One region of the Aminobacter sp. P9b genome, then DNA from elsewhere that is predicted to be linked to it. Evidence: predicted binding sites of a transcription regulator. Region 1 holds the regulator's gene; each other region holds the start of a gene.

Region 1 (2,200 bases):
TGGCCCAAGCGCAAGAGTTTCTCGGGAAGATCGTCCGTCTCCTCATCGCAACTGATTTCGGACGGCCTCGTCGGTGCGAGGGCCGAACGGTCAAAAATCAGGCAGCGATCGGAGGTCGAAGAAACGATGCGCTCGCCACGCGACGCGGCATGGGATCTGGGAGCCGCTTGCGAAGCGTCGTGTGGGTCGGCGCGGCAAGCTCGTCATGGACCTGCCAGGCAGGGCAGTCGCCCAGGCAGTGCGTGCTGGTGCTGTGCTCGTCGGACGTCTCGCCGGTGCAGCGATCCAGGGAAGGCAAGCACCCATCGGGCGCGGCGATAACTTCCGCCTGCCCGGTTGTCACCGGCTGCGCGCCAGTGCTCATGCCTGCGGCCTCTGCCCGATCGAGGGGCAGTCCGTAAAGCATGGTGATCAGCACCAGAACAATGGCCGAGACAACGTTGCGCACAAGGCGCCAGCTAGCATGAAAATGGACAATTTTTGGTATCGATGACATCACGAAATCGTCATCGCAGGCCATTTAATCTACCGTTGCTGAAGAAGTTATCCATCAGCGACATGGATCATTAGTTGTTCCTGCAGAAAAACCATCCCGCCGCCAGAAGGTTTGCTTGCATCGGCATCGACACCAAAGCATCGCGACGCAGGCGAGCTGTCATGATCGAGTGCCAATTGCGCGGCCGCGCCGCCACCCTGGCGGAGCACAAATCGACGACGCGCCTACCAACCCGATCTGCTGCAGGCCGCAGCTTGCCTAGGCCCGCTTGCGGCCAGAACGAAACAACGGACGTCGACCGCTAATCCTCGCGGATGGCGTAGCCGGCACCGCGGATCGTGCGGATGACGTCGGGCATGCGGCCGTTGTTGACTGCCTTGCGCAGGCGCCCGACATGCACGTCGACGGTGCGCTCGTCGATATAGATCGTCTCGCCCCAGACATTGTCGAGCAGCTGGCTGCGCGAGAACACCCTGCCCGGATGCCGCATCATGAATTCGAGCAGGCGGAACTCGGTCGGCCCGAGCTTGATCTCGCTCTTCTTGCGGTAGACCCGGTGCGACTCGCGGTCGAGCATGATGTCGCCGACCTTGAGGATGGACGACAGCACCTCGGGCTTGGCCCGGCGCAGCAGCGCCTTGACCCGCGCCATGAACTCGGGCGTCGAGAACGGCTTGACCAGATAGTCGTCCGCACCGGTCGAAAGCCCGCGCACCCGGTCGCTCTCTTCGCCGCGCGCCGTCAGCATGATGATCGGCAGGCGCTCGGTGTCGGGCCGCATCCTCAGCCGGCGGCACAGCTCGATGCCGGAAAGTGCCGGCACCATCCAGTCGAGCACCAGCAGATCGGGCACGTTTTCCTGGAGCCTGATCTCGGCTTCGTCGCCACGCGTGACGACTTCGACCTGATAACCTTCGGATTCGAGATTGTAGCGAAGCAGCACGCCCAGCGGCTCTTCGTCCTCGACGACCATGACCTTGGGAGCGATCATCGGCTGTGCCTTTTCTTGGCGCATGACCCCGATCGGATCATGCGCGGATTAACTTGCCGCAGCGCCCCCGCGCCCCGCACATGCAGCGCTGAAGTGTTCAGGCAGACACTGCCGTCGTGGTCTCGTCGACCTTCGGGCGGTTGAGCGGCAATTGCGTGCCGGTGACCACGAAATAGGCGTTCTCGGCGACGTTGGTGACATGGTCGCCGATGCGCTCGAGGTTCTTGGCACAGAACAGCAGATGCGTGCATGCGGTGATGTTGCGCGGATCTTCCATCATGTAGGTCAGGAGCTCGCGGAACACGGCCGTGTACTGGATGTCGATCTTCTGGTCGTCGTTGCGCAGTTCCTTCAGGCCTTCGGCCTGGCGCGCGACATAGAGATCGACCACGCCGCGGACCTGGCCGAGCACCAGCTGCGCCATCGCGTCGATGGAGTGCGAAAGGTTGCGCGGCGTCGGCGACTGGCCGACGGCACCGACACGCTTGGCGATGTTCTTGGCCAGGTCGCCGATGCGCTCGAGATCGCCGGCCATGCGGATGGCGCCGACCACGGCGCGCAAATCCTGCGCCATCGGCTGGCGCTTGGCGATCAGCGTGATCGCGCTGTTGTCGAGCTCGCGCTGCTTGGCGTCCATGATCGTGTCGTCGGCGACGACGTTCTGCGCCAGCGCCTGGTCGGACGAAAGCAGCGCGCGGATCGCACCTGCCACC
Region 2 (2,200 bases), 660 kb from region 1:
GCCGATCGGCATCCCGAGTGGCTGAGCTTCGACCCGCCGGCGGCGACCGCAGCCGCGCCTGCGGCCAACAAGGCAGCTGCCAGCCTCGTCACGGTCGAGATCGACGGCCGCGACCGTATCGAGATCACGCCGACCAGCGTGCTCGTGTCGCGTGGCGATGAAACGCTCGACATCGCCATCGTGCCGGAAAAGAGCATTACCGTTGCCGGTGCCCTGCCGTCCTGGGCGACGCAAAAGGCGCCCGGCGAAAAGATCACTGTCGACTTCGGCTTTGCCGGCAGCGCCCAGATCGACGCCGACGACGTCAAGATCCGCCACCGCTTCCTGGGCTGGGAGAACTTCGTCTTCGACGCCAACTCGCCGTTCTGGGGCAAGTCGACGAGCGAGGTGTTCTCGCTGATCGTCTCCGGCGAACGCCTCGATCCGGGCGTTTCGAACGCCGCCCTTGCCTGGGACAATATCGTCAACAATTCCGAATGGCAGCATGGCGACGTCTGGACCAAGATGCTGCAGACCATCGTCATGGCCTTCGTCGGCACGCTGTTTGCCAGCCTGCTTGCCTTCCCGCTGGCTTTCCTTGCGGCGCGCAACATCACGCGCAACCGCCTCGTCAACCAGGTTGCCAAGCGCTTCTTCGACTTCCTGCGCTCGGTCGACATGCTGATCTGGGCACTGTTCTTCACCCGCGCCTTCGGCCCCGGCCCCATCGCCGGCATCTCGGCGATCTTCGTCACCGACACCGGCACCTTCGGCAAGCTCTATTCCGAGGCGCTGGAAAACATCGACGACAAGCAGCGCGAGGGCATGCGCTCGGTCGGCGCCTCGCCGGCCTCGGTCCAGCGCTACGGCGTGGTGCCGCAAGTGCTGCCGGTGCTGATCAGCCAGTCGCTCTACTTCTGGGAATCGAACACCCGCTCCGCCACCATCATCGGTGCGGTCGGCGCCGGCGGCATCGGCCTCAAGCTGTGGGAAGCGATGCGCACCAATTCCGACTGGGAGAACGTCGCCTACATGGTGCTGCTGATCCTGATCGTGGTGTTCATCTTCGACAATATTTCCACCGCATTGCGCCAACGGCTGATCGGCAACAAGGCCAGCCACTGAACATCTGTTGCTGGCCATTGCAAATCTGATGAAGTCGGCCACTACTTCGTCAAACTGTCACGCAAATCATCTATCGGGCGACTGCCTAGGGAACCGCGCCATGCGCTACGCCGTCTATTTCACGCCAGAGCACGATGATCCGCTGTGCCGCATCGCGGCCGGCTGGCTCGGGCGCGATGCGTTCGGCGGTCACGTGACCCCCGCCAAGGCCTTTGGCGAATTGTCGGCGGCCGAGGTCGCGTTCCATGCCGCCGCAGCGCGCCGCTACGGCTTTCACGCCACGATCAAGGCGCCGTTCCGCCTCGCCGACGCCGCTTCCGAGGCCTCGCTGATCGATGCGGTTGCCACCTTCGCAAGCGAGGCGACGCCCTTCGCCATCCCTCGCCTGAAACTCGCCCAGATCGACGGCTTCTTCGCGCTGGTCCCGGCTGAACCGCTGCCTGAACTCGACAGCTTCGCCGGCGATGTCGTCAGGGCCTTCGAGCCGTTCCGCGCACCGCTCAGCGATGCCGAGATCGCCCGCCGCAACCCCGAAGCGCTGTCGCCGCAGGAGTGCCGCCACCTCAGCCGGTGGGGCTACCCTTACGTCTTCGACACGTTCCGTTTCCACATGACGCTGACCGGCCGCGTCGCCACCGAGGAAGTGGCGCGCGTGCGCACTGCCATCGAGCAATGCCTGGGCAACGTGCTCGACAAGCCGGTGCCGGTCGATGGGCTGGCGCTGTTCGTCGAGCCCACGTCGGGCGCGCCATTCGAGGTCCGCTCCTACCATGCGCTGGGCAAGCAAGCTGAAAGAAAGACCGCCTGAGATGACCGACCTTGTTCTGAAAAACGCCCGCATCGTTCTTGCCGACGAGGTGGTCGACGGCTCCATCGTCGTGCGCGACGGCAAGATCGCCGAAATCTCCACCGGCCCCAGCGCCATCGGCGAGGACATGGCCGGGGACTTCGTCATCCCCGGTCTCGTCGAGCTCCACACCGACCATCTCGAAGGCCACTACGCCCCGCGCCCGCGGGTACGCTGGAACCCGATCGCCGCCGTGCTGGCACATGACGCGCAGGTGGCTTCCGCCGGCATCACCACCGTCTTCGACGC
Region 3 (2,200 bases), 2.4 Mb from region 1:
TCCTTGGATGCATCGTCGGGCAGGCACAGGATGGCGACGTCGGCCTCGTGCAGCCGCTCGGCCCTGAGATCGACGTTGCGGCGCTCGGCCTCCGGAATCGACAGGACGGCAAGATCGTCGCGGGCGGCAAGTCGCGTCCGGATCTGGAGGCCCGTGGTGCCGTGCTCGCCGTCGATGAAGATTTTCGGTTTCATTGTCTGTCGTTCCGTCGAAAATTAAGCAGTGTCAGAGGGTTGTGGCCAAAATCGGACTCAAGCCGGCAAGCCGTTGAATCATCGCCTCAGCCGTTGTCTCGTGCCTTCCGTTCAGCCAGCAGGCCGAGATAGTGCATCGCGACCGTCGATCCGGCGATGGCCGTAATATCGGCATGGTCGTAGACCGGTGCAACCTCCACGATATCGGCGCCGACAATATCGATCTGGGTCATCTGGCGCAGCACCGAAAGGATCTTGGCCGATGACGGGCCACCTGCGACAGGCGTGCCCGTTCCGGGTGCATAGGCCGGGTCGAGGCAGTCGATGTCGAAGGTGACATAGGTCTTCTTGCCGCCGGTACGCTCGGCAATCGCATAGGCGATGTCGGCGGCGCGCATTTCCTCCACTTCGTGGCCGTAGAGGATCTTGATGCCAAAATCCTCCGGCGCGTGCGTCCGTATGCCGATCTGGATCGAGCGGTCGGGGTCGATGATGCCGTCACGCACCGCGCGCCCGACGAACGAGCCGTGGTCGATGCGCTTGCCGTCGTCTGGCCAGGTGTCCTGGTGCGCATCGAACTGCACCAGCGCCATCGGACCGTGGATCGCGGCATGCGCCTTCAGCACCGGCCAGGTGACGTAATGGTCACCGCCGAGCGTCAGCAGGAAGGCGCCGGACTTGAGGATCTTGGCCGCCTCGCGTTCGATCGTCCCAGGCGTCTTCTGGTGATTGCCGCTGTCGAGCAGGCAGTCGCCATAGTCGACGACCGAGAGATCCTCGAACAGGTCGCGGTTGAACGGATATTGCGGGTCGCAGTCGAAGATCGCCGACGCGCGGCGAATCGCCTGCGGGCCGAAGCGTGCGCCGGGCCGGTTGGTGACGGCGGCATCGAACGGAATACCCCAGACGACAGCGTCGGCGCCGGCGACGTTCTTCGAATATTTGCGGCGCATGAAAGACAGTGCCCCTGCATAGGTCGGATCACTCGAACGGCCGGTGTTCGTCCGCGCGGTAAAGGCGTGATCGATCGATGAAGCGGGCATGGGCAGTCTCCTCAGTCGGTCTATCGGGATGCGAGGCGCAAGAACTACAGAAGCAGGGCGCAAGATGCCAGCCCCGTAGCGCACTGCGTATGACAGGGCCGCAGCCGGCGCTTTCTCGGGTCATTTGAATGTCATCTGCCTTACACGCCCCTGTCATCGCAGCCGGGTAGTTCGTTGCACGCATCCTCTAGCCGTGGAGCGATTCCGATGCGGACAGTCCTGGCAGGCGCAGCCTCGCTGCTTCTTACACTCGGCGTTGTCACCGCGGGCCATGCCGGCTCCGGCGTCGAGCAGATCCTCGAACGCTACGAGAATGCCAATCGTTGGCGCGACCACGTCATGGTTGTGGCCCATCGCGGCGGCGGGCTGGAGGCCGGCAAGACGCGCTATCCCGAAAACTCCATCGCTTCGATCCGCGGCGTCATCGCCTTGGGCGCCGAAATGGTCGAGATCGATATACGCCGTTCGAAGGACGGCGAGTTGATCGTCATGCATGACAGCTGGCTCGACCGGACCACCAATTGCAAGGGCGAGGTCATCGCCCGCACGCTGGACGAACTCAGGCACTGCCGGCTCGTCGTCGAAGGCACCGGCGCCGTCACCGCCGAGTCGGTGCCGACACTGCGGGAAATGCTCGAGGCCACCAAGGGCAAGATCCTGGTCAATCTCGACAACAAGCTGGAGACTGCCGACCTCGCCGACATGGTGGCGCTGGCGCGCGCCATGGGCATGGAAGAGCAGGTCGTGGTCAAGGCAAACCTCTGGAGCGCCGAACGCGTGACTTCGGTCAAGCAAACCATGAGCCAGGTCGGCAGCGGATTCCAGTTCATGCCGATCATCGCCGACGATGCGGTGCGCGACGCCGGCTTCATCGAGTCGGCGGGGAGGGCATTCTCGGCGCGGGCGGTGGAAATGATCACCTGGCGCGGCGAAGCCGAAGAGATGACAGCGTCAGGCGGGCCG
Region 4 (2,200 bases), 170 kb from region 1:
TAGGCCGCGAGCGTAACCGGCAGGTAGCCCGAGACCTGGTGCAGGCGCGCCTGGATCGGCGTCTGCGACAGGAAGTTGAAGAAGGCGCCGACGCCCTTGTATTGCTCTTCCGGCAGGCCGGCGAAGACCCACAGCGATGCGCCGCCGGGGATGGTGTTCTGCGGCGCGCCCGCAGCATCGGCTTCGTAGGGCAACTGGCCGGTGCCGTAGTTCATGCCCGACTTGACGATGTCGCCGAGACCACCGGAGGACTCGGTGAAGATGCCGCATTCGCCTGCGAGGAAGATCTGCTTCGCCTCGGAGGTGCGGCCGCCATATTTGAACGTGCCGTCCTTGGCGAGATCGGCAAGCTCCTGGAAGTGCTTGACGAAGGCCGGAGCGTTGATCTTGAGCTCTACGTCGGTGCCGCCGATGCCGTTTTCATTGGTGCCGTAGGACAGGTTGTTCCAGGCGGCGAAATTCTCGGTGTGGATCCAGGTCAGCCAGGTCGAGGTAAAGCCGCAAGGTGCAGCACCGCTCGACTTGATCTTTTTGGCGGCGTCCCAGACCTCGCCCCAGGTCTTGGGCGGGTTGTCGACGTCGAGGCCGGCTTTCTGGAAGATGTCCTTGTTGTAGTAGAGGATCGGCGAGGACGAGTTGTACGGGAACGACAACATGGTGCCGTCGGGCTTGGAATAATAGGCGACAATGCCCGGCAGGTACTGGCTCTTGTCGAAGGCCTGGCCGCCCATCGACAGGATTTCGGCGACCGGCTTGATGGCGCCTTCGGCACCCATCATCGTGCCCGTGCCGGCATCGAAGACCTGCATGATCGTCGGCGGCTGCTTGGCGCGGAACGCGGCGATACCGGCGTTGAGCGTCTCGGGATAGGTACCCTTGAACACCGGAACGACCTTGTATTCGCTCTGGCTCTCGTTGAATTCCTTGGAAAGCTGGTCGACGACCTCGTTGTTCGCGCCGGTCATGGCGTGCCACCATGAAATCTCGGTGACGGCGAAGGCGGAGGTGCTGGACAACAGCGTCATGGTGGCGGCAACACCGGCCGCGAAGCCTAGGGTCTTCATTGTCTCGCTCCCGTTCTGGTTGGCGAAATGTTTAGTTCCGCGGGGAGCAGTATTGTCGGATTATGACAGCGCTACAACAGTTTTGTATTGATCGTATGAAGGGCGCATTTGGCGCACTTCATTTTCACTTGCGTTGCAACCTGGCAATGAATTTTCGGATCGTTCGAAAACGAAACCGAATTGCCGACAATTAGGCGCATCTGAATTACCGGCAACGCCGGCTAACGAAAGGCACGGCCAACGCCGTCAGACAACGAAAAAGCCTTTCGCGCACGAATGGCGCGAAAGGCTTCGCCTTCGCTTTGCAATCTGGAATTGCAGCCGGCAAAACGACTGCGTGTGTGGAAACGCCGGGCCTATTTGGCCAGCGCCGCCTCGATCAGCTTCTTGGCGTCGGGACTGGCCCATTCCGCCGGGCCGTTCATGTTGGCGAGCAGGCAGCCTTCGCCGTCGACCAGCAGTGTCACCGGCAGGCCCAGCGCCAGGCCGCGCTTCTTGAGGTCATTGAAGACGGCAAGCGTGTTGTCTCTGTAGTAGCCGAGCGAGTTGATGCCGATCTCGTCGAGGAACTTCTTTGGCTTGGTGTCGTCGCCGGTGTCGACGTTGACCGCCACGACCTCGAAATTCTCGCTGCCCATCTCGCGCTCCAGCGCATCGAGCGCCGGCATTTCGGCGCGGCAGGGCGCGCACCATGTCGCCCAGAGATTGATCAGCAACGTGCGGCCCCCATGATCGGCCACCGTCATCGGCTTGCCCTCGGGGTCGTTGAAGGCGAGCTTCTTCAGCGACTGCGGCGGATCGGCCGGCATCATTGCCGCCACCTGGCCGGTGGCTGCGGCCCCGACCGCCTTGGCGATGTCCGCCTTGGCGGCACAAACCTTGTCCTCGGCGCTTGCGTTCGCGCTCGTATCAGTGGCGAGCTGAGGCGTAGAGGCGTTGTTGCCAGGAAGGGTGCTGCTGACATATACCGCGACCGCGCCGGCGATCACGCCTGCAACGGCGGCTAGGACGATATGGCGTGGCGCGGGGATCATTTTTCTGCGGTCCGACATCTAATCAATTTTCTCCGGAGCCCGGTATCACGATGAGCGACAAGAAGGCCAGCAACCAGATGTGGGGCGGACGTTTTGCCTCGG

The links. The regulator PhoB, encoded in region 1, activates phosphate uptake and scavenging genes when phosphate is short. The targets are predictions, from matches to a motif close to TGTCATNNANCTGTCAT.
Region 2: WHT83_RS22445 (DUF1045 domain-containing protein) is a predicted target of PhoB. The motif match lies at 1,149-1,165, and genes of this name have one in related genera.
Region 3: WHT83_RS13985 (glycerophosphodiester phosphodiesterase family protein) is a predicted target of PhoB. The motif match lies at 1,367-1,383, and genes of this name have one in related genera.
Region 4: ugpB (sn-glycerol-3-phosphate ABC transporter substrate-binding protein UgpB) is a predicted target of PhoB. The motif match lies at 1,127-1,143, and genes of this name have one in related genera.

The regions. Positions count from the first base shown of each region.
Region 1 covers NZ_CP150082.1:269,048-271,247, forward strand. The annotation lists gene WHT83_RS01335 (hypothetical protein) at 98-520, opposite strand; gene phoB (phosphate regulon transcriptional regulator PhoB) at 798-1,487, opposite strand; gene phoU (phosphate signaling complex protein PhoU) at 1,585-2,200, opposite strand, start outside.
Region 2 covers NZ_CP150082.1:4,543,408-4,545,607, forward strand. The annotation lists gene phnE (phosphonate ABC transporter, permease protein PhnE) at 1-1,104, shown strand, start outside; gene WHT83_RS22445 (DUF1045 domain-containing protein) at 1,205-1,912, shown strand; gene WHT83_RS22450 (alpha-D-ribose 1-methylphosphonate 5-triphosphate diphosphatase) at 1,914-2,200, shown strand, end outside.
Region 3 covers NZ_CP150082.1:2,853,574-2,855,773, forward strand. The annotation lists gene argC (N-acetyl-gamma-glutamyl-phosphate reductase) at 1-194, opposite strand, end outside; gene speB (agmatinase) at 281-1,237, opposite strand; gene WHT83_RS13985 (glycerophosphodiester phosphodiesterase family protein) at 1,445-2,200, shown strand, end outside.
Region 4 covers NZ_CP150082.1:100,392-102,591, forward strand. The annotation lists gene ugpB (sn-glycerol-3-phosphate ABC transporter substrate-binding protein UgpB) at 1-1,064, opposite strand, end outside; gene tlpA (thiol:disulfide interchange protein TlpA) at 1,421-2,116, opposite strand; gene argH (argininosuccinate lyase) at 2,149-2,200, shown strand, end outside.